DNA from 3 places in the Serratia sp. Ae19-1 genome. Region 1 is predicted to be linked to each of the others. Evidence: predicted binding sites of a transcription regulator. Region 1 holds the regulator's gene; each other region holds the start of a gene.
What was found. Region 1 encodes PurR, which represses purine synthesis genes. Its sites were predicted from a motif close to CANGCAAACGTTTGCNTG; they were not measured.
Positions count from the first base shown of each region.

Region 2: the regulator PurR is predicted to act here: its motif matches at 4,461-4,478, upstream of AAIE04_RS06345 (NCS2 family permease).
Region 3: the regulator PurR is predicted to act here: its motif matches at 2,700-2,717, upstream of cybB (cytochrome b561).

Region 1 is NZ_JBCHWD010000006.1:301,845-308,842, forward strand. Features, by position in the region: gene punC (purine nucleoside transporter PunC) at 1-1,005, opposite strand, end outside; gene punR (DNA-binding transcriptional activator PunR) at 1,129-2,073, shown strand; gene purR (HTH-type transcriptional repressor PurR) at 2,070-3,095, opposite strand; gene cydH (cytochrome bd-I oxidase subunit CydH) at 3,420-3,509, shown strand; gene sodB (superoxide dismutase [Fe]) at 3,572-4,150, opposite strand; gene AAIE04_RS18800 (C40 family peptidase) at 4,349-5,167, opposite strand; gene AAIE04_RS18805 (Grx4 family monothiol glutaredoxin) at 5,584-5,931, shown strand; gene rnt (ribonuclease T) at 6,000-6,683, opposite strand; gene gloA (lactoylglutathione lyase) at 6,762-6,998, opposite strand, start outside.
Region 2 is NZ_JBCHWD010000002.1:198,035-205,032, reverse strand. Features, by position in the region: gene ssb1 (single-stranded DNA-binding protein SSB1) at 1-345, shown strand, start outside; gene AAIE04_RS06375 (3-oxoacyl-ACP reductase family protein) at 408-1,157, opposite strand; gene AAIE04_RS06370 (LysR family transcriptional regulator) at 1,284-2,201, shown strand; gene bhsA (multiple stress resistance protein BhsA) at 2,265-2,525, opposite strand; gene AAIE04_RS06360 (lipocalin-like domain-containing protein) at 2,721-3,164, shown strand; gene AAIE04_RS06355 (glutathione S-transferase family protein) at 3,161-3,829, shown strand; gene AAIE04_RS06350 (VOC family protein) at 3,877-4,284, shown strand; gene AAIE04_RS06345 (NCS2 family permease) at 4,618-5,979, shown strand; gene AAIE04_RS06340 (Na+/H+ antiporter) at 6,177-6,998, shown strand, end outside.
Region 3 is NZ_JBCHWD010000001.1:55,583-62,580, reverse strand. Features, by position in the region: gene AAIE04_RS00325 (winged helix-turn-helix transcriptional regulator) at 1-160, shown strand, start outside; gene AAIE04_RS00320 (flavin reductase family protein) at 157-738, opposite strand; gene AAIE04_RS00315 (ABC transporter substrate-binding protein) at 913-2,514, shown strand; gene cybB (cytochrome b561) at 2,791-3,315, shown strand; gene AAIE04_RS00305 (hypothetical protein) at 3,369-4,655, shown strand; gene AAIE04_RS00300 (hypothetical protein) at 4,652-5,827, shown strand; gene AAIE04_RS00295 (hypothetical protein) at 5,844-6,548, shown strand; gene AAIE04_RS00290 (hypothetical protein) at 6,552-6,998, opposite strand, start outside.

The DNA of each region.
Region 1 (6,998 bases):
GGCTTTGCCGCTGCTTTCCGGGAACGGCATCAGCGCATTCGCCACCATGATCGGGTAGCCGGCGCCATTGACCAGCGCCATCACGCAGAATGGAATCAGCAGCGTGGTGAGCGTCGGAGAGGTCAGCGTCGCCACCAGATACAGCGCCACCATGCTGACACCATAAGCTACCAGCAGCCACGGCAGCAGAGTTTTGCCATTGATGCGCTTGAGCGCGGCGCGGCAGCCGTAGCCGCCCAGCAGGAAGGCCAGCGTTTGCGGCACATAGCTCAGACCGATGTCGCTCGGGCTATAGCCCATATCGCCGAGGATGAACGGCGAACCGGTCAGCCAGGCGAAGAAACCGGCCGAGCAGGCGGCGTACATCGCGACGTTGCCGCTGAACACCGGAGATTTCAACAGTTGCCAGAAGCTGACGCCGTTTTTCGGCGCGTCGGCGGCGGGTTGCGTTTTGGCGCGCTCTTTGAGCATCAACGTCGGCAGCAGCAGCAGCGCGGTGATCACCAACAGCGCGGCGAAGATCGCCCGCCAGCTGGCGTGGTTCAGCAGCCAGGCGCCAAGCAGCGGCGCCAGCGCCGGTGACAGTGCCACCAGCGGCATAATGGTGGCGAACACGCGGTTGGCCTGACCTTCGCGGTAACGGTCGACCACCAGCGCTTGCCAGATGGCGGTGGCGGAACAGACGCCGACGGCCTGAATAAAGCGCAGGATCCACAGCTGCAGGGCGTTTTCCACCCACAGCATGCCGAGGCAGCCGAGGGCGAACAGCGTCAGGCCAATCAATAATACCGGTTTACGCCCCAGGCGATCGGAGAGCGGCCCCCACAGCAGCTGCGCGAAGGCGAAGCCGGCCAGGAAGATGCTCAGGCTGGCGCTCACGGCGCCGGCGGAGATTTGCAGTTCTTCGCGCATGGCGCCGAAGGCAGGCAGATACATATCGGTCGCCAGATAACCCAACATGCTCAGGCCGGCGAGGTAGAACATAAAGCCAAAAGAATTTCGCATGGTATTTCTCGTTAATATTTTAGTGTCGCAGGTTTTTAGCGCCGGCCAGTGTATCCGGCTGGATCTCTGCTTGTGAAACGGTAATATTTGCAAAGTGCTGTTAAAAAAATTGAAGGCAAAGCGATGTGGTCTGAATATTCACTTGAAGTCGCCGACGCGGTAGCGCGCACCGGCAGTTTCAGCGCGGCGGCGCAGGAGCTGCACCGGGTGCCGTCGGCGGTGAGTTATACCGTGCGGCAGCTGGAGCAATGGCTGGCGGTGCCGCTGTTTGAGCGGCGTCACCGCGATGTGGAGCTGACGCCGGCCGGCGCGCTGTTTATCAAGGATGCGCGAGCTGTTATCAAAAAAATGCTCGACACCCGCCGCCACTGTCAGCAGGTGGCCAACGGTTGGCGCGGCCAGCTGAATATCGCGGTAGATATCATCGTCAAACCGCAGCGCAGCCGCCAGCTGGTGCTGGATTTCTATCGCCATTTCCCCGACGTCGAGTTGATGCTGCAACCCGAGGTGTTCAACGGCGTCTGGGATGCGCTGGCGGACGGCAGGGCGGACATGGCGATCGGCGCCACGCGTGCAGTGCCGGTCGGCGGCGGTTTTGCCTTCCGCGACATGGGCTATATGAACTGGCTGTGCGTAGTCAGCCCGCAACACCCGCTGGCGCAGCTGGCGGGGCCGCTGCACGACGATCAGTTGCGGCCGTACCCTTCGCTCTGCCTGGAGGACACCTCGCGCAATTTGCCCAAGCGCGTCACCTGGACGCTGGATAACCAGCGGCGGCTGGTGGTGCCGGACTGGACGTCGGCGCTCGACTGTTTGTGCGCCGGGCTGTGCGTCGGCATGATGCCGGCACATCGGGCGCTGCCGCTGGTGCAGCGCGGTGAGCTGAAGGCGTTGCAGCTGCAGCAGCCGTTTCCAGCCAGCCCTTGCTGCCTGACCTGGCAGCAGGATAAACCGTCACCGGCGATGAGTTGGCTACTGGCGTATCTGGGCGATGGGGAGACGCTGAATCAGGAGTGGCTGAGCGAGGCGGCACCGGAAGCCGTGCAGGCTTCCGGCTCAGGGGATTAGCGGCGGTAGTCGATGAACGGACCGTCGGCGACCGAGCGGCGTTCGACCAGCTTCGGATGCACTTCGATCACCTGCGACTCTTCGCGCTTGCTGATGATGCGATCCAGCAGCATGGTGAAGGCCATTTCGCCCAGGCGTTCTTTCGGCTGATGAATGGTGGTCAGCGCCGGGGTGAAGTAGCGGGCGTTGCGCACGTTGTCGTAGCCGATCACGGAAATATCCTGCGGCACCCGCAGCCCCAGTTCGTCGGCGGCGCAGATGGCGCCCATCGCCATGATGTCGCCGCCGCAGAATACCGCAGTCGGCCGCTGTTTTTGCGACAGGATCTGGTGCATCGCCTTGTAACCGGATTCCGGCTCGAAGTCGCCCTGCACGATCCACTCTTCGCGAATGTCGATCTGCGCTTCCTGCAGCGCCTTCATAAAGCCCTGATGACGGCCGCCGCCGGTATTGCGCGACAGCTGGCCTGGGATGGCGCCGATATCGCGGTGGCCGCGTTCTATCAGGTAACGGCCGGCCAGATAGCCGCCTTCGAAGGCGTTATCGATGATGGTGTCGGTGAAGTCGCCGCGCGCCGCACCCCAGTCCATCACCACCATCGGGATGTTACGGTAGTCTTCCAGCATGCCCAGCAGCTGATCCGGGTATTCGGAACACATCACCAGCAGGCCGTCGACGCGCTTTTGCGCCAGCATCGCCAGGTAGGCGCGCTGTTTGTCCAGGTTGTTGTGCGAGTTGCACAGGATCAGGGTGTAGCCTTTGCTGTAGCAACTGTTTTCCACCGCTTCGATCACTTCGGCGAAGTAGGGGGCTTCACTCGAGGTGGCCAGCAGGCCGATCGACTTGGTGTGATTGACTTTCAGGCTGCGCGCCACGGCGCTCGGCGAGTAGTGCAGTTCTTTGATGGCGGCCCACACGGCCGCTTTGGTCTCTTCGGCGACGAAACGAGTCTTATTGATGACGTGCGAAACGGTGGTGGTGGAAACGCCCGCGCGTTTGGCCACATCTTTAATCGTTGCCATGTAAGGAATGACTCCTGAACTCACATGTTTACAGCATGTAAGTGTGATGTTAATCGTTTGCCTACGTAGATCCTTCTCCAGAGAAGCGAAAACTGAGTTTTTAGTGTGTTGAAGTCTTCAGCGCTTAATCAGGAGGGGCATGGATGCCGGTACGCAGTTGTGAACTGCGAATTTTGTCGCATATTGAGCAAAAGTGGAAGAGGTAATCGATATTATAAACCGGGAAATGATAACAAGATTTTATCGGCGAACTGTGGGAAAATGATTTGACGTACTAATTGTACGCCTTTTATCCTTAGGAAAGCCCATTTTAAAGGAGTTGTCATGGATACCGAATTGAAGATGTCGCTGTTCACCACCGTTTGCGCGCTGGCGGTCATTATCGCTTTCAGCTTCGTTGCCGCGTTGAACTGATTTCCCTCCGGCGCTAAAAAAGGCGCAGCCTGGCTGCGCCTCGTCACATCAGAAACCGGTGCTTACGCCAGGTTTTCCGCTGCGAAGGTCCAGTTGACCAACGCCCAGAAGTTTTCCAGGTATTTTGGACGCGCATTGCGGTAATCGATGTAATACGCGTGTTCCCACACGTCAACGGTCAGCAGCGGTTTGTCTTCACCGGTCAGCGGGGTTGCCGCGTTAGAGGTGTTGACGATCGCCAGCGCGCCGTCCGGTTTTTTCACCAGCCAGGTCCAGCCGGCGCCGAAGTTTTTCACGGCGGCATCGGTGAACTGCTCTTTGAACGCAGCGAAAGAGCCGAAGGACTTGACGATCGCCGCCGCCAGTTCGCCCTGCGGTTCACCGCCGCCCTGTGGCGACAGGCAGTGCCAGTAGAAGGTGTGGTTCCACACCTGCGCCGCGTTGTTGAACACGCCGCCGTTAGAGGTCTTGATGATCTCTTCGAGCGATTTGCCCTCGAACTCGCTGCCTTTCACCAGGTTGTTCAGGTTAACCACGTAGGTGTTGTGGTGTTTGCCGTAGTGGTATTCCAGGGTTTCGGCGGAGATGTGCGGCTCGAGCGCGTTTTTCTCATACGGTAATGCAGGTAATTCAAACGACATTGCTTCCTCCTTTACAGCGCCATGTGCTTCCCGCCGGGGCGAGAGCCGGATGGGCCGTTTTTTATTGTGGTCATTCAATCTTAACAATTTTCATCATAAAAAACAGGAGGAAAAGCGAGAAATGCGCGTGGGGAAGTGCGATGGGCGATAGCTTGAGCAGGCGGTTGCGACCGGGCCGCAACCGCGCAGAGCGGGAAATTAACGAATGGTTTTCGGCGTCACTACGCGGCGTGCGCCGATGTAGTGGTTCTGCCAATAGTCGTTGTCGAGCTGGCTGATGCGGATCTCTTCGCCGGTGCGTGGCGACTGGATGAATTTGCCGTTGCCGAGGTAGACGCCGACGTGGTCCGCCACGCCGCGGTTGTTGATGCGGAAGAACACCAGATCGCCGCTTTCCAGCTCGCTTTTCTTGATAGGCGCCGCGTCACGCAGGTGATACATCTCGTTGGCGGTGCGCGGCATCTTGATTTTCACCACGTCTTTATAGGCGTAATAGATGAGGCCGCTGCAGTCGAAGCCGGTGCGCGGCGAGCTGCCGCCCCAGCGGTAAGGTTTGCCCATCTGGCCCATCAGCTTGGCCATCGCGGTCTGTTTGGCGTGCTGGTAGCGTTTCTTGTGCGCCGGGCTGAGTTTCAACGGCTTTTCTTCACGCGCCAGCTTGGCGGTGGCCATGCCGGCTTCGCGGTGGCGGCCATAGCCTTTTTTGTAGCCCTTTTTCGGCGGGGTGACTTTAATCTTGGCGGTTTTCTGCGCTTTGGCCTTGGGTTTGGCGCTGACGATCTTTTTCGCGCTTTTCTCGCTTTTGGCCTTGGCGGTCTTGGTTTTTTTCTCGGGAGCCGTCACTTTGGCTTTCTTGGCGGCTTTATCCGCTTTCTTTTTTCTGCGGTCATCGGGCCGCGCTTCATTGGCATGGCTTTTACGCTGCTCGGCGGCAATACGCGCCTGTGGCGCAGCGTGCGCCAAATTGAAGAAGAGCTGCGTAAACAGCAGCGCAAAGAGCGTAAGAATTAAACGCATGTCGACGTCACCAACCTTGGCCCCGAAACGGATATCGAAAGAGTTACAGTATTCCCGAATTTCGCCATATAAAACAGCGAAGAACTCAGAAATAATAATCCATATTGTGAGAAAACGTTAATGACATTTTTTTTGGTTTAAAATCAGCCTGTTGGTGTATGAAAAAACGTCAACCCATGGCGGGTGGGATAATTAATCCGCGCCGTCGTCGCGGCGCAATATATTAGTGAAATGGTCGGATTAAAAATGTTATTCTCAGCGTATGTTTTGACCGGAATGACGTGGCCGGTGAAACGCGATCGGCGGCGGGTGAATATCCTTGCAAAAGATGGCGTTTTCTTGCGACTGTTCCAGCCGCTACAATAGAGCGCGTGATGCATGTTGTAGCCATGAAATGTGGCTTGAGGAAGCAATAAATGACGACGACAATTGAAAAAATTCAGCACCAGATCGCTGAAAACCCGATTCTGCTGTACATGAAAGGCTCGCCAAAGCTGCCGAGCTGCGGCTTCTCCGCACAGGCTGTGCAAGCGCTGTCCGCCTGCGGCGAGCGTTTCGCCTACGTGGATATTCTGCAGAACCCGGACATCCGCGCCGAGCTGCCAAAATACGCCAACTGGCCGACTTTCCCGCAGCTGTGGGTTGACGGTGAGCTGGTCGGCGGTTGCGATATCATTATCGAAATGTATCAGCGCGGCGAGCTGCAGCAGCTGATCAAAGAGACGGCTGAAAAGTATAAAGCGCAGGAAGACCAGCAGTCTTAATCGACAAGCTTGCGGTTATCGCGTAACGGGCGGCGCCAGTGCAAACTGGGCCGCCTTTTTCATTGGTTTTATTCGGCGAGATCGGCGGCGGGCAGCGGCCAGCCGCCGAGGCGTTTCCAGCGGTTAACCAGCTCACAAAACAGCAGGGCGGTTTGCTCGGTGTCGTACAGCGCGGAGTGCGCCTGGCTGCTGTCGAACGGCATGCCGGCGGCGATGCAGGCTTTGGCCAGCACCGTTTGGCCCAGCACCAGGCCGCTCAGCGCCGCGGTGTCGAAGGTGGCGAACGGATGGAACGGGTTGCGCTTCAGCCCGGCGCGTTCTGCCGCGGCCATCAGGAAGCTGTGATCGAAGTTGGCGTTGTGCGCGACGATAATGGCCCGATTACAACCGCGATCCTTGAGCCCTTTGCGCACCGCTTTGAAAATGGCGTGCAACGCGTCATATTCGCTGACTGCGCCGCGCAGCGGGTTGTGCGGATCGATGCCGTTAAACGCCAGCGCCTCCGGTTGCAGGTTGGCGCCCTCGAAAGGCTCCACGTGGAAGTGCAGGGTTTCGTCCTGCTGCAGCCAGCCGTCTTCATCCATTTTCAGCGTCACGGCGGCGATCTCCAGCAACGCATCGGTATTGGCGTTGAACCCGGCGGTTTCAACATCTATTACTACGGGATAAAACCCACGAAAACGACCACTCAGGGCGTTAAGATCACTTTTCTCGGCCATCAGTTTCTTATCTTCATCGAATGCAGCGCGCATTATGGCAAATTTTGCGCCCGGTTGCAGGCGCTATCGCGCGGAGAATCAGCAGGGCGCGGGGCGCCCTGAAGGGGAGGCTTAGTGGCCGAGGCCCTGACCGGCGTGTTTGTTTTCGATCAGCTCGATTTTGTAACCGTCCGGATCTTCGACGAAGGCGATCACCGTGGTGCCGCCCTTCACCGGACCGGCTTCGCGGGTGACCTTGCCGCCGGCGCGGCGGATGCTGTCGCAGGTGGCGGCGACGTCGTCCACGCCCAGCGCCAGGTGGCCGAAGGCGGTGCCCATGTCGTAGCTGTCGGTACCCCAGTTATAGGT
Region 2 (6,998 bases), on a different contig from region 1:
AAACTGGCCGAAGTGGCGGGCGAATACCTGCGCAAAGGCTCTCAGGTTTACATCGAAGGCTCCCTGCAGACGCGCAAATGGCAGGATCAGAGCGGCCAGGATCGTTACACCACCGAGATCGTGGTTAACGTCGGCGGCACCATGCAGATGTTGGGCGGCCGCCAGGGCGGCGGCGCACCGGCCGGTCAGTCTGCCGGCGGCCAGGGCGGTTGGGGCCAGCCTCAGCAGCCACAGGGCGGCAACCAGTTCAGCGGCGGCCAGCAGCAGTCTCGTCCGGCGCAGAACAGCGCACCGGCGACCAGCAACGAACCGCCAATGGATTTCGACGACGATATTCCGTTCTGATATCCGGCCGTTTACAGCCAACAAAAAAGCCCCGCAAGGGGCTTTTTGCATTTTAGGGACGGTTACGCCGAGAAACCACCGTCGATGCTCAGGCTGGCGCCGGTGATATAACCCGCCTGCGGGCCGGCCAGGTAGGCGACGAAGCCGGCGATCTCTTCATCTTTGCCGTAGCGGCCGATCGCCATCAACTGCTTGAGTTGATCGGCGAACTCGCCGGCGTCCGGGTTCATCTCGGTGTCCACCGGGCCGGGCTGCACGTTATTGACGGTGATGCCGCGCGGGCCGAGATCGCGCGCCATGCCTTTGGTCAAACCGACCAGGGCCGATTTGCTCATCGCATAGACCGCGGCGCCGCCGAACGGCACGCGCTCGGCGTTGGTGCTGCCGATGTGGATGATGCGGCCGCCGTCGTTCATGTGGCGCGCCGCTTCCTGGCTGGCGACGAACACGCTGCGCACGTTGACCGCCAGCATGCGGTCCAGGTCGTCCAGCGCCAGCTCTTCGGTGCCGCCCAGCGTAAATACCCCGGCGTTATTCACCAGAATATCCAGGTTGCCGAAGAGGTTCACCGCCTGGCGCACCGCCTGCTGCAGCGCCGCCGCATCGGCACTGTCGGCCTTGATGGCGAGGGCTTTGCCGCCGGCGGCTGTGATGGCGTTCACCACCGCGTCGGCGCGATCGGCCGAGGCGGCGTAGGTAAAGGCGACGGCGGCGCCTTCGCTCGCCAGCCGTTTAACGATGGCGGCGCCGATGCCGCGCGAGCCGCCCTGAACGAATGCGACTTTACCTTGCAGAGTTTGTGCTGTGGTCATGCTGTGTCTCCAGAGTGGGTAAGGGAAAACCGTTACGGCCAGTATCTGGGATCGCCCGCACGGTAACTAGCCACAAAGAGCTATAATCAGTTCAAACCATAAGTTTAAAATCCATAGAGGAAAAACATGCTGGGACATCTGGAGTGCTTCGTCAGCAGCGCGGAAAACGGCAGCTTTTCCGCCGCCGGCCGCAAGCTGGGCATCAGCCCGGCGGCGGTGAGCAAGAATGTCACCCGGCTGGAAGCGGTGGTTGGCGTGCGGCTGTTTCAGCGCAATACCCGCAAGCTGATCCTCACCGAGGCGGGGGAGCGTTTTCTCAGCGAGGTGAGCGGCGGATTGCAATCGATCCAGTGCGCATTGAAAGGGCTGAGCAGCGGCGGCGGCGCGGCGGCCGGCGGGCTGAAGGTCAGCATGGGCACCGCCTTTGGTCTGCATTTCGTCTTGCCGATGCTGCCGGACTTTCTGGCGCGTTATCCGGCGATCGTGCCGGACTGGCATTTCGACAACCGTCAGGTCGATCTGATCGGTGAGCACTTCGATGCGGCATTGGGCGGCGGCATCGAATTGGCGCAGGGCATCATCGCGCGTGAGCTGGCGCCGGCTCATGGGGTGTTGGTGGCCTCGCCGGAGTATCTGCGGCAGCGGCCGCTGCTGACGGAGCCGGAGCAGTTGGCGGAACATGCGGGCATCTTTATCCGCTCGCCGCAAACCGGGCGTATCCGCCATCAGCCGCTGCGCAACGCGGTCAATGAGCAGCGGGCGCCGGCGATGTCGGTCACGATGACGGTCAACGAACCGGAAGCGGCCGCGCGGGCGGCGGAGATGGGGGTGGGCATCGCGCTGATCGGCATGCCGAATGCGGCGCCTTATCTGGAAAGAGGCCGTCTGGTGCGGGTTCTGCCGGGCTGGTATGTCGATCGCGGCAGCGTCTACCTCTATTTTCCCACCACCAAATTTTTGCCGACCAAAACCCGGGTATTCGTCGATTACATCACCGAGCAGTTTCGCCTGCAGAAGCTGGCGGCACGCTTTGATGCCCGCTAAAACGAGAAAAGCCCCTTGCGGGGCTTCTTTCTTCCGTCGGTTAGCTGTTCGACGATCAGACGATCAGTTGAAGATTTCTGCGGTGCCGTACAGTTTGTTCTGACCGCCGGCGGCGACGATGCGGTATGAGCTGGCGCCCGATGCGGCGGCTTTGCTGGCCAGTTCGCTTTCCAGCGCGCTCAGGTTGGCGGCGCCGCTCACGGAGACTACGCCGATTTTCTGAGCGTCTGCGGCAGGCTGGCTGGTTGGCAGGTCAGCGGCGAAGGTAGCGAAAGAAGCGGTAGCCAGCAGTGCAGCGGTAGCAAAAATTTTGACGTTTTTCATGATGTATTCCTCAGCGTATTGATTGGGTGAGAGCTCGTTTTCTCTCGATGTGTTAAATAGTAGTGCGGCAGGTCGGAATAAAAAATCGGAGAGTTTTGAGTATTTCATTCAAATAAATTGATTGTTTTTCACCCGCTGGCGCGCGGTAAAAATCATCACTACCCTTTACAGACGATCCTTAACCGGAGAAGACTGATGACGGTAAACGCGTTTATCGGCAGCTGGGCGCTGGTGTCGTCGGCGTTTAAAAATCAGGATGGCGAGTTGAATTATCCGCTGGGTGAGCAGGTGTTGGGGCGCATCCACTATGAGGCCAATGGCACGATGGCGGCGCAGCTCTACAGCGCCGTGCGGCCGCGTTTCGCCGCCGCTGATTTGGCGCAGGGGTCCGAACGCGAGATCCATACCGCTTTCATCAATATGATTTGCTACTTCGGCCGCTATCAGGTGGAGGAAAGCGAGCTGCAGGTGGTGCATCAGGTCGAAGGCTGTTCGTTCCCCAACTGGATCGGCAGCCGTCAGGTACGCTTTTACGCTTTCAGCGGCGATCGGCTGACGTTGCGCACGGTTCCGCTGCAGCTCGGCAACGGCTTGCAGGTTGGCGAGCTGGTGTGGCAACGGACAGGAGCCTCGTCATGATCATTGTTCATCATCTCAATCACTCGCGTTCGCAGCGCATTCTGTGGTTTCTGGAAGAGTTGGGCGTGCCCTATCAGGTGCAACGCTACGAGCGCGATCCGAACACCATGCTGGCGCCGCCGGCGCTGAAAAAGATCCACCCGCTGGGCAAATCGCCGGTGATCGTCGACGGCGATCTGACGCTGGCGGAATCCGGCGCCATTATCGAATATTTGCAGGAAGCCTATGACGCGCAAGGCATGTTCATGCCGACCGATTTCCACGCGCGTCAGCAATACCGCTACTGGCTGCACTACGCGGAAGGATCGCTGATGCCGCTGTTGGTGATGAAACTGGTGTTCAGCCGTCTCGGCCAGCCGCCGATCCCGTGGCTGCTGCGGCCGGTGGCGGGCGCGATCGGCAAAGGCGTGCAGCGCGAATACCTCGACAAGCAGATCGCGCCGCACTGCGAGTACCTTGAGCAGTACCTGAACAAGGGCAGCTGGTTCGTCGGCAACGACTTCAGTGCGGCGGACATCCAGATGAGTTTCCCGCTGGAGGCGATGGCGGCGCGCGGTGCGCTGGACAATTGCCCGAAACTGCGCGGCTTCCTGCAGCGCATTCATGCCCGGCCGGCCTATCAACGGGCGCTGGAGCAGGGCGGCCCTTACGATCTGCTGAGTTAAAGCGATGGGCTATACTCGATGAGGTCATTCTTCATCGGAGGTAGCCCATGGCTACGCAAATCTTCGTTAATCTGCCGGTACGCGATCTGCCCGCCTCGATGGCGTTTTTCACCCAGTTGGGATTCAGTTTCAACCCGCAATTTACCGACGATACCGCCGCCTGCATGGTGGTCAGCGATACGATTTACGTGATGCTGCTGACCCACGACAAATTCAGCATGTTTACCCCAAATCCGATCGGCGACGCCAGGCAGGCCACCGAGGTGTTGGTTTGTCTGTCGCAACCCAGCCGGGCGGCGGTCGACGAACTGGTGCGCAAGGCGATCGCCGGCGGCGGCAATACCTACCACCAGCCGCGGGATTATGGCGTGATGTACGGCCACGGATTCCAGGATCTGGACGGCCATATCTGGGAGCTGATGTACATGGATCCCAGTGCGGTGCAGACGCAATAATGTCGTCGTGGAAGATGTCGCTCGGGGCGTCCGGTCGCCCCGTCTTTTCGTGCAGAAGCCATTCCCGTCATTTTCTGCATAATTTGCCGCGATCTTTAGTTGATTAGACGCTAGGGAAGGCAGGATAATCGTTTGCCTTGAATAAACCACCATAAATCACCCGTACCGCGCGCTGCGAGTTAAACGTTTGCCTTGGTGCGCATCGCCGTTGGCGGTGCGACGGAAGGGCAAGGAAGCGGAACGTGACGTAAACGATTACGTGGCGATCAGGCGCGGGCGAGATTACAGGCCTGCTGCGACGGGCCGATTCATGAAACACAGGGGAAGTAACCTATGTCGAACTCTCAAGCGAACCACGCCGCAAAACCAACCGGCGGGCTTGATGGCTATTTTAAAATTTCCGCGCGCGGCAGCAGCGTGCGCCAGGAAGTGGTGGCGGGGCTGACCACCTTCCTGGCGATGGTGTACTCGGTGATCGTAGTGCCGAGCATGCTGGGCAAGGCGGGTTTCCCGCCGGCGGCGGTGTTCGTCTCCACCTGCCTGGTGGCTGGTCTGGGATCGCTGTTGATGGGGTTGTGGGCTAATCTGCCGATGGCCATCGGCTGTGCGATCTCGTTGACCGCTTTCACCGCGTTCAGCCTGGTGCTGGGCCAACACATCAGCATCCCGGTGGCGCTGGGCGCAGTGTTCCTGATGGGCGTGCTGTTTACCGTCATCTCGGTGACCGGCATTCGCGCCTGGATCCTGCGCAACCTGCCGATGGGCGTGGCGCACGGCACCGGCATCGGCATCGGCCTGTTCCTGCTGCTGATCGCCGCCAACGGCGTCGGCCTGGTGGTGAAGAACCCGCTGGATGGCCTGCCGGTAGCGCTCGGTGCCTTCACCTCCTTCCCGGTGGTGATGACGTTGGTCGGTCTGGCGGTGATCTTCGGGCTGGAGAAACTGCGCGTGCCCGGCGGCATTCTGCTGGTGATCATCGCCATTTCCATCATCGGTCTGATCTTCGATCCGGCGGTGAAATACCAGGGGCTGTTCGCCATGCCGAGCCTGGCGGACGCTGACGGCAAATCGTTGATCTTCAGCCTGGATATCATGGGCGCGCTGCAGCCGGTGGTGTTGCCGAGCGTGCTGGCGCTGGTGATGACCGCGGTGTTCGACGCCACCGGTACCATCCGCGCGGTGGCCGGGCAGGCCAACCTGCTGGATAAAGACGGGCAGATCATCAGCGGTGGCAAGGCGCTGACCTCGGATTCCCTGAGCAGCATCTTCTCCGGCCTGGTGGGCGCCGCACCCGCCGCCGTCTACATCGAGTCCGCCGCCGGCACCGCCGCGGGCGGCAAGACCGGCCTGACCGCCACCGTGGTCGGCATTCTGTTCCTGCTGATCCTGTTCCTGTCGCCGCTGGCCTATCTGGTGCCGGTCTATGCCACTGCACCGGCGTTGATGTACGTCGGCCTGCTGATGTTGAGCAACGTCACCAAGCTGGACTTCAACGACTTCGTCGATGCGATGGCCGGCCTGCTGTGCGCGGTATTCATCGTGCTGACCTGCAACATCGTCACCGGCATCATGCTGGGTTTCAGCTCGCTGGTCATCGGCCGCATCTTCTCCGGCGAATGGCGCAAGCTGAACATCGGCACCGTGCTGATCGCCGTAGCGCTGGTGGCGTTTTACGCCGGCGGCTGGGCGATTTAATCACGCCTCGTTTCCCTCGCCCGGCGGGCGGGGGAAGCATGCACGGCATCTCCCTTCTTAAGATAAGTCTTCTTCTGCTCTGCACCGCGTTTTGAAAGGCACAACAAGCTTTAACCGCTGTAAAAAAAGTGATCTACTATCGGGACCAACGCAGGCCCTGAGCCGATGTCGTCTGAATCGTAGAGTCTAAGGAAAGCATGGAAATCTTTTTTACAATCCTCATTTTGATCCTGGTGGTCTCCCTGTCCGGGGTGGTGACGCGCATGTTGCCGTTCCAGGTGCCGCTGCCGCTGATGCAAATCGCCATCGGGGCGCTGTTGGCCTGGCCGCACTTCGGGCTGCACGTCGACTTTGATCCCGAACTGTTCCTGGTACTGTTCATCCCGCCGCTGCTGTTCGCCGACGGCTGGAAAACGCCGACGCGCGAGTTCCTGCATCACGGGCGTGAAATCCTCGGCCTGGCGCTGGTGCTGGTGCTGATCACCGTGGTCGGCGTTGGCTATCTGATCTACGCCATGGTGCCGGGCATTCCGCTGGTGGCGGCCTTCGCGCTGGCGGCGGTGCTGTCGCCGACCGACGCCGTGGCGCTGTCCGGCATCGTCGGTAAAGGGCGCATTCCCAAGCCGATCATGGGCGTGCTCGAGGGCGAGGCGCTGATGAACGACGCCTCCGGCCTGGTGTCGCTCAAGTTCGCCATCGCGGTGGCGATGGGCACCATGGTGTTCACCGTGGGCGGCGCAACCCTGGAGTTCCTCAAAGTGGCGATCGGCGGCCTGCTGGCCGGTGTGGCGGTCACCTGGACCTACAGTAAATCGCTGCGGGTGATGAGCCGCTGGAGCGGCGACGATCCGGCGACCCAGATCGTGTTCCTGCTGCTGCTGCCGTTCGCCTCTTATCTGATCGCCGAACATATCGGCGTCTCCGGCATCCTGGCGGCGGTAGCGGCGGGGATGACCATCAGCCAGTCCGGCGTGATCCGCAACGCGCCGCTGGCGATGCGCCTGCGCGCCAACAGCGTA
Region 3 (6,998 bases), on a different contig from region 1:
TGAAAAGAATCAGTCGCATGTGGAATACCGGCTCAGCGCCGTCGCCTGCTCGCTGGTCGAGACGCTGGCGGCGCTGGATAAGTGGGCGGAATACCATTTCCCCGAGCTGGACGCCGCCCGCGAGCGCTATGATGCTGACCGCAGACGCAAGGCCGATTAAAGCGGTTTGGCCCGCAGCGTCTCGCCGCTGCGCACGAAATTGCCCGCCCCCAGATGATGAATGGTGTGCAGATCCGCATTGGCGGCGGTGAAGTGCCAGCGCCCCTGTTGGAATACCCGTTCGTCCGCCGCCGCGCTCAGCACCTCACCGAAACAGGTGTCGTATTTTTCCTGCGCGCCGCTTTCCGGCAGCAACCGACACTCCAGCCACGCCACGCAGCCCTGTTCGATCAGCGGCACCTGCAGCGTGGCGCTCGGCGCTGCGGCGATGTGGAAGCGGGAGAACTTGTCGTCGTCCAGCCCGGACACGCTACCGACCGCGTAGGTGGCGTCGATGAACATCGCCGCCGGCACGCAAATACCGAATGCGCCGCTCTCTTCGATCATCTGCCGACTGTGTGCGCCTTTATCGACCACGATGGCGATGCGCGGTGGGCTGAACTCCACCGGCATCGACCAGGCGGCGGCCATCACGTTGCGTTTGGCGCCGTCGCGGCTGCGACTGGTGATCAAGACCGTCGGCCCGTGGTTCAGCAGGCGGCTGGCATGTTCGAGGGCGACAGGGCGAAAGTGGCTCATCGGGAAATCCTTGCGAGTGAGTGATTGTCCCGCAGTGTAGATCTACGCCGTAAAGGCAAGCAATGCGGGGCGCACAGAATGCGCAGATGAGAGGCTTGTTCCCCGTCTCGCCATCCGTTATCTATAGTTAAATCAATTCGCCGGTAACGGCCCATTCCACCTGAGGATCTTGCCTTGACGTTTTTAAAACACCCTATCGCCGGATTGGCGCTGGCCGGCTGCGGCCTGTTGTCGGCGGGCGGCGCGCTGGCCGCTTCCGATGCGCTGGTGTACTGCACCGTCGCCTCGCCGGAATCGTTCAACCCACAGCTTTCCAGCTCCGGGCCGACCTTTATCGCCACCTCACAGGTGCTGTACAACCGGCTGGTAACGCTGCGTGAAAGCGATAAAACGCCCGCTCCTTCGCTGGCCACCGAGTGGAGCGTCAGCCCGGACGGCAAGACCTACACCTTCACCCTGCGCCAGGGGGTGAAATTCAACAGCAACAAATACTTCACCCCAACGCGCGACTTCAATGCCGAAGACGTGGTGTTCACCGTGATGCGGCAGAAGGATCCCGCTAACCCCTACCACAAGGTTTCCGGCGGCAATTATGAATACTTCACCGACATGGGCCTGGACAAGCTGATCACCAAGGTGGAAGCGGTGGACGAGCATCACGTGCGCTTCACGCTGAGCCAGCCCAACGCCGCCTTCGTCGCCGATTGGGCGATGGATTTCGCCTCGATCCTGTCCGCCGAGTACGCCGACGCGATGTTGAAAAAGGGCACGCCGGAATACGTCGACAACTGGCCGATCGGCACCGGGCCGTTCGCGCTGCAGCAGTACAAGCAGGATTCGCTGATCCGCTACATCGCCAACCCGCACTACTGGCAGGGCGAAGTGGCCAGCAAGCATCTGATCTTCTCCATTACGCCGGATCCGCAAACCCGGCTGGCCAAGCTGAAAACCAACGAATGCCAGATCATCCCGGCACCGCTGCCGGAACAATTCGCCGCCATCAAGGCCGACAGCAACCTGCAGCTGCACGATATTACCGGGCTGAACGTCGGCTATCTGGCGTTCAACACCCAGAAAAAACCGTTCGACAACCTGCTGGTGCGCCAGGCGCTGAGCTACGCGGTAGACAAGAAAGCGATCGTCGCCGCCGTGTTCAAAGACAGCGGCACCCCGGCCAATTCGCTGCTGCCGCCGGGCATGCTGGGCTACAACGATAAACTGCCGGAGTACGCCTACGATCCGCAGAAGGCGCGCGAACTGCTGAAGCAGGCCGGGCTGGAGCAGGGCTTTGAGACCGACATCTGGTCGATGCCGGTACAGCGCCCCTACAACCCGAACTCGAAGCGCATCGCCGAGATGATTCAGAGCGACTGGGCGAAGGTGGGCGTGAAGGCCAAGATCGTCACCTGGGAGTGGGGCCAGTATCTGGCCGGGCTGCGCAAAGGTGAACAGCAGAGCGCGCTTTACGGTTGGGTGTCGGACAACGGCGATCCGGATAACTTCGCCACCCTGCTCGGCTGCGCCGGCGTGCAGAGCGGCGCCAACGTGGCGCGCTGGTGCGATAAGGATTACGACAAACTGATCCAGCAGGCGATCCAGGAAAACCAGCCGCAGGCGCGCGCCAAGCTGTATCAACAGGCGCAGGTGATCTTCGCCAAACAGGCGCCGTGGCTGCCATTGGCCACCGGCAAGGTGTTCTACGCCACCCGCAGCAACCTGAGCGGCTATGTGGTGGACGTGAACGGCAGCGATTTCGCCAAGGCCAAATTAAACTGACCCCAGGGCGCCGCAGCGGGGCTGCGGCGCCCCCCGTCTCATCGCTTAATAAGCTGCCAGCCTCTGAACCTACCGCGCATTAACTTCACAACTTACGATGCTAACTGTCTCCCCTGCCGCCAGGCACTTAACCCACTAAATTCATAGCTTAATAAGCCTATCCCCCTGGCATTTTGCTTAAACTGCATGCAGGCGCTTTCCTCGCCTGTAACATTTCGTTACCATCGGCGCACAGACCCTTTAACATCAGAAGGTAACCCGGTGCCAAACACCTACATGCCGTGGCAAATCCGCCTGCACTGGCTGGTGGCGATCCTGCTGGTCATCACCTGCGCCGCCATCGAGCTGCGGGGCTTTGCCGAGCCGGGCAGCGCGCCGTGGTACGTGCTGGTCGTCACCCACTTCAGCTGCGGCGTGACGGTGTTTGCGCTGATGATCGCCCGCCTGTTCCTGCGCTGGCGTCACGCCTCGCCCGCTATCACGCCCAAGCCGCCGAAGTGGCAAACCGGCCTGGCGCATCTGACGCATACCCTGATTTACCTGCTGCTGTTGACGCTACCGGTGCTGGGAGTGTATTCGCGCTATCTGGGCGGCAAAGAGTGGTACCTGTTCGGCCTGCCGATGCCGTTCGCCGAGGTGGCCGATCGGCCGCAGGCGCGGATGATTATCGGCTGGCACAAAACGCTGGCGTCATTCGGCTACTGGCTGATCGGCCTGCATGCCGCCGCCGCGCTGTTCCACCACTACATCGTCAAGGACAATGCGCTGGTGCGCATGCTGCCGTGGATGAAAAAGCGCTGAATACCCGGCGCCAGGGATGAATTTTCGGGCCACGCCCGCTGACAGGGAATGACATGCAAACCCAATTTTTTCATGTGACCGTCGAGCAATGCGCCTGCCAACAGACGGCGCCCGACAACCTGGTGAGGCTCATCGCTTCCGGCCAGACGTTCTTTTTTTACCGCGACGACTTCAGCGACAGCGAAAACCTGCTGGCCACGCTCGCCGCCGGCGATCGGGTGAAGATCGGCGCTCACCGCCTGCGGGACGGCAGCTACTGGCTGCACTGGCTGCTGCACGGCACGAAAGGCCGGCTGGAGCCCGACAGAACGCTGAAATACAAGCTGAAATACTTTGCCCTGCTGCTGCTGGGCATCGTGCTGGCCGGCGGTTTCCCAGCGGGCTTTTTCATCATGGACCGGGAAGACTCCTGGCTGACCATCGTCCTGTTCTTTATCGCCATCATCGCCGGCCTTATCGGTGTCGGCATGGTGTTGTTCGTCGGTTCAGAGCTTCTGCTGATCGGGCACCGCGGCCGCAGACGCCTGCTCAGGGCGCTGGATCGCGTGCTGCTGGGGCAAGACGTCACGCCACCCGGCTCACTCAGCCTGAAAATCCCCGGCATCAAATACCGGGCCGCCCGCGCAGACACCGTGCCGGCGACCGCACCGCTGCAGACCGCGCCTCCCCTTCCGAACGGCGTCGAGGCCTCCGGCATCGAGACGGTCAACGCCCTGAGCTACGAACTCTGCCAATATGAGCTCCCGCGGCAGGTGCAGTATTTGGACACTTATGCGTGGCGTCAGAAGGATACGCACTTCGCGTTGACGACCCGCGCGCTCAACGTCCCCAATACCAAACTGCATCCGGTATTTCGTCGGCAACATCCGCTTTTCATCGCCAAAGGCGACCCGCTGCAGGTGTTGTACTGCGAGAACGACGTCATTCCCGAGTTGCCCAAGGTGCGTGGAATCATCAATCACCGCGACCGCCAGACCTATCTCATCGGCGGCAATCGCTACTTCACCGAAGCCGGCCTTAACCTGTGCGCACGCGCCGTCTTCATTCTCGGCGCGATCATGATGTGCATTATGCTCGCCCTGATAGTGTGGGATAACGCCGATACCCCAGCCGGCTTTCACCTGGATGCCTGGACCCTGAAGCGCCTCGCCAGCGAGTTGCCGCCGATTCTGCTGCTGATGATGCTGATGGTCAGCGGCCTGGCGCTGCTGATCGAGGGCTTCGCCCAGATCTGCCGCCTCTACGCTTTTGACCAGCACCGCACGTTTAAGACGTTCAAATACCTGCGCACTCTGCGCCGCAGGCTATGGCGGCAGGAACAGGTGACGGAGCTGAAATGATGACGTTAGCGCTTTATAAAAGACCTCTTCTCATCCTGACGCTGTTTTTGGCCAGCGCGCTGGGCTTTTATTTCCTCGCTCCTGAGCAACGCTACGCACAGTGGCAATGGACCCAGGGCGACGAGGCGTTGCCGACGATAGCCCGCTACGATCTCATCCACAGCTACCCGGCACAGGACGGCGCTCTGCTGCTCACCAGCAAAAGAAGTGAGACCAGCGCCTACAACAGCTTTTACGGCTGGGCGGCCAACTACCTCAGCCAGGTGCTGTTCGTCGGCCCAAAGGGATTGCAAATGCTGGGGGAGCTCGACGAATCGATCCACGATGCGGTTTGCAGCGCGCAAGAGTGCGTGCTTTTTCTGTCCAAAGGGCGCCGGCTGGTCGATGTGCAGCGGGGCACCATCGGACCGCTGCTCCCCTGGGCGGAAGGCGATGACAATCTCCCGTCCTTGATCGGCGGCAAACTGGTGGCGCTGCCGGGAAAACGCGCGCTGTATTTCATCAGCACCGAGGGCATTTTCTACAGCCCGGACTTCGGCGCCCATTGGCGACAGACGCTGAATCTGCCGGCGCTGCTGGACGAGCGGCAGCTGCTGGGCTTTGAGCGCGGCGAGGAAGAGTCATCGACGCGTTTCGGCAAAGCTGCTCGCAAATCCATGCCCGAGATCTTTACCGCCGTTGATGGCGATCGCGTGCTGTTCTGGATGAACCCGGTGCTCGGATCCGGCGCGTTGCACATCGCCGTTAACGGCAAAACCGGCGAGATGACTGAATGGCATTGGCTACTGGTGCGCGTGAACGAAAGCGCGCAGGCCCCGGATGGCGGCATCTACCTGATCGCGCAGACGCTGGACAGAGGGCTGTATCAGCTCCTGCGCTATCAGCCCGATGGGCAGCTGACGGCACTGCTGGAAAATGGCGATAAATCGCTGTATCAGCTGTGGGCGGGCAACGACAAGCTGGTTGCCCAAACGGATAACGGCGATGCGCGTCTCTCGCTGATTTTCGATCTGCGTTCATCCGACGTGCGCTACCGGCAACCGTTGGAGTATCGCTACAACGGGCGCGACGACGCACGCCAGACCGTGGTCGAACCGGAAAGCCACTACGACGACGCCCGGGATACCCCGGCGCTGCCTTACTTCGTTCGCTACCGCGCCACCACGCCGTGAACATGAGGAACTTGCCATGCTGTTAGGTTATGGCGCCGGCGTCGCGGGGCTGCTGGCGCTGTTGTTGGCCTTGCTGCTCGCCGGCATCCTGATCGCCTGGTGGGGCTGGCGCTACGTCGCCGCCCGCTGCGGCCGCCCGCGTCCGCCGCTCTCCTGGGGCGGCTATCTGCTCGCCTCGGCGCTGGCGGTGTACCCGGTGGCATGCATGCTGGCGCTGATCGGCACCCTCATCCAGGATATCAAGAGCCAACGGGCTGAAGATCGTTGGAACCAACGCAGCTACCTGACGCTCGACGAGGCCAGGCCGTTTGGTGAGATCGCGCTGCCAAAAGGAAGTTGGGTAAACCGGCAGGATCCGCGCCTGCCCGGCAGCGAAAACAGCCCCGTTACGATGAACGGCGTCACCGCAGTGCGCTTCCCTCAGCCGCAAAACGTGGCCGGCGTGCCGATCGTCGCCTTCGAGGTTTCACCGCCGGTGATGGAGCTGGCGAGCGCGCATACCTTTACCCGCCCGAGCGGCCAAACGGTACGCTGCGAAGCCGGTTGGCTGGTCACCTTCTTTTTGCCGCCGGATCAGCCGGCCGTGCAGTGGGAGGAGTGGCAAGCCGGGCTGCCAGCGGCGGCGTTTCGGCCCAGCGGTTGGACGTTCAGGGAATGCTTCTCCGGCAGCCCGATCGCCGTGCTGACCCTGCAGAACGGCGAAGTCAGGGTGCTGCCTTAAGCATCATGCCGTGGCGTTGGGCAAGCGCACGGTCATGCGGTTATTCGCCGTGGGCAGCTGCAGCGGCGCGTCCTGCCAGCTCACCGCGACAACCAGAACCGGCGGAGCCGCCACGCGCGGCTCGCGCCCGTCCGGCCCCACGCTGTAGGCATCCCATTCAATCACGAACACCCCGCCATCCTGCGGCTCTACCCGCTCGACGAAAAAGGTGGTGTCCGCCCCGCGCCCGCCCGCCGGTTTATGCGCGTAAGAGAGTAGGCTGAACCACTCGCCGGCAAAATACAGATGGTACAGACCGTCGACGATCTGCTCGCCGCGGAACTGGCAGCCGCCGACGCTCAAGCCGTCGCCCGTCGGGGATTCCGCCACGCGTTCGAGATCGCGTACCCAGAGATCGGTCGGCCTGTTATCCAGCAACAGCTCATATGGCGGCGCGTGCAGCAGCGCGGC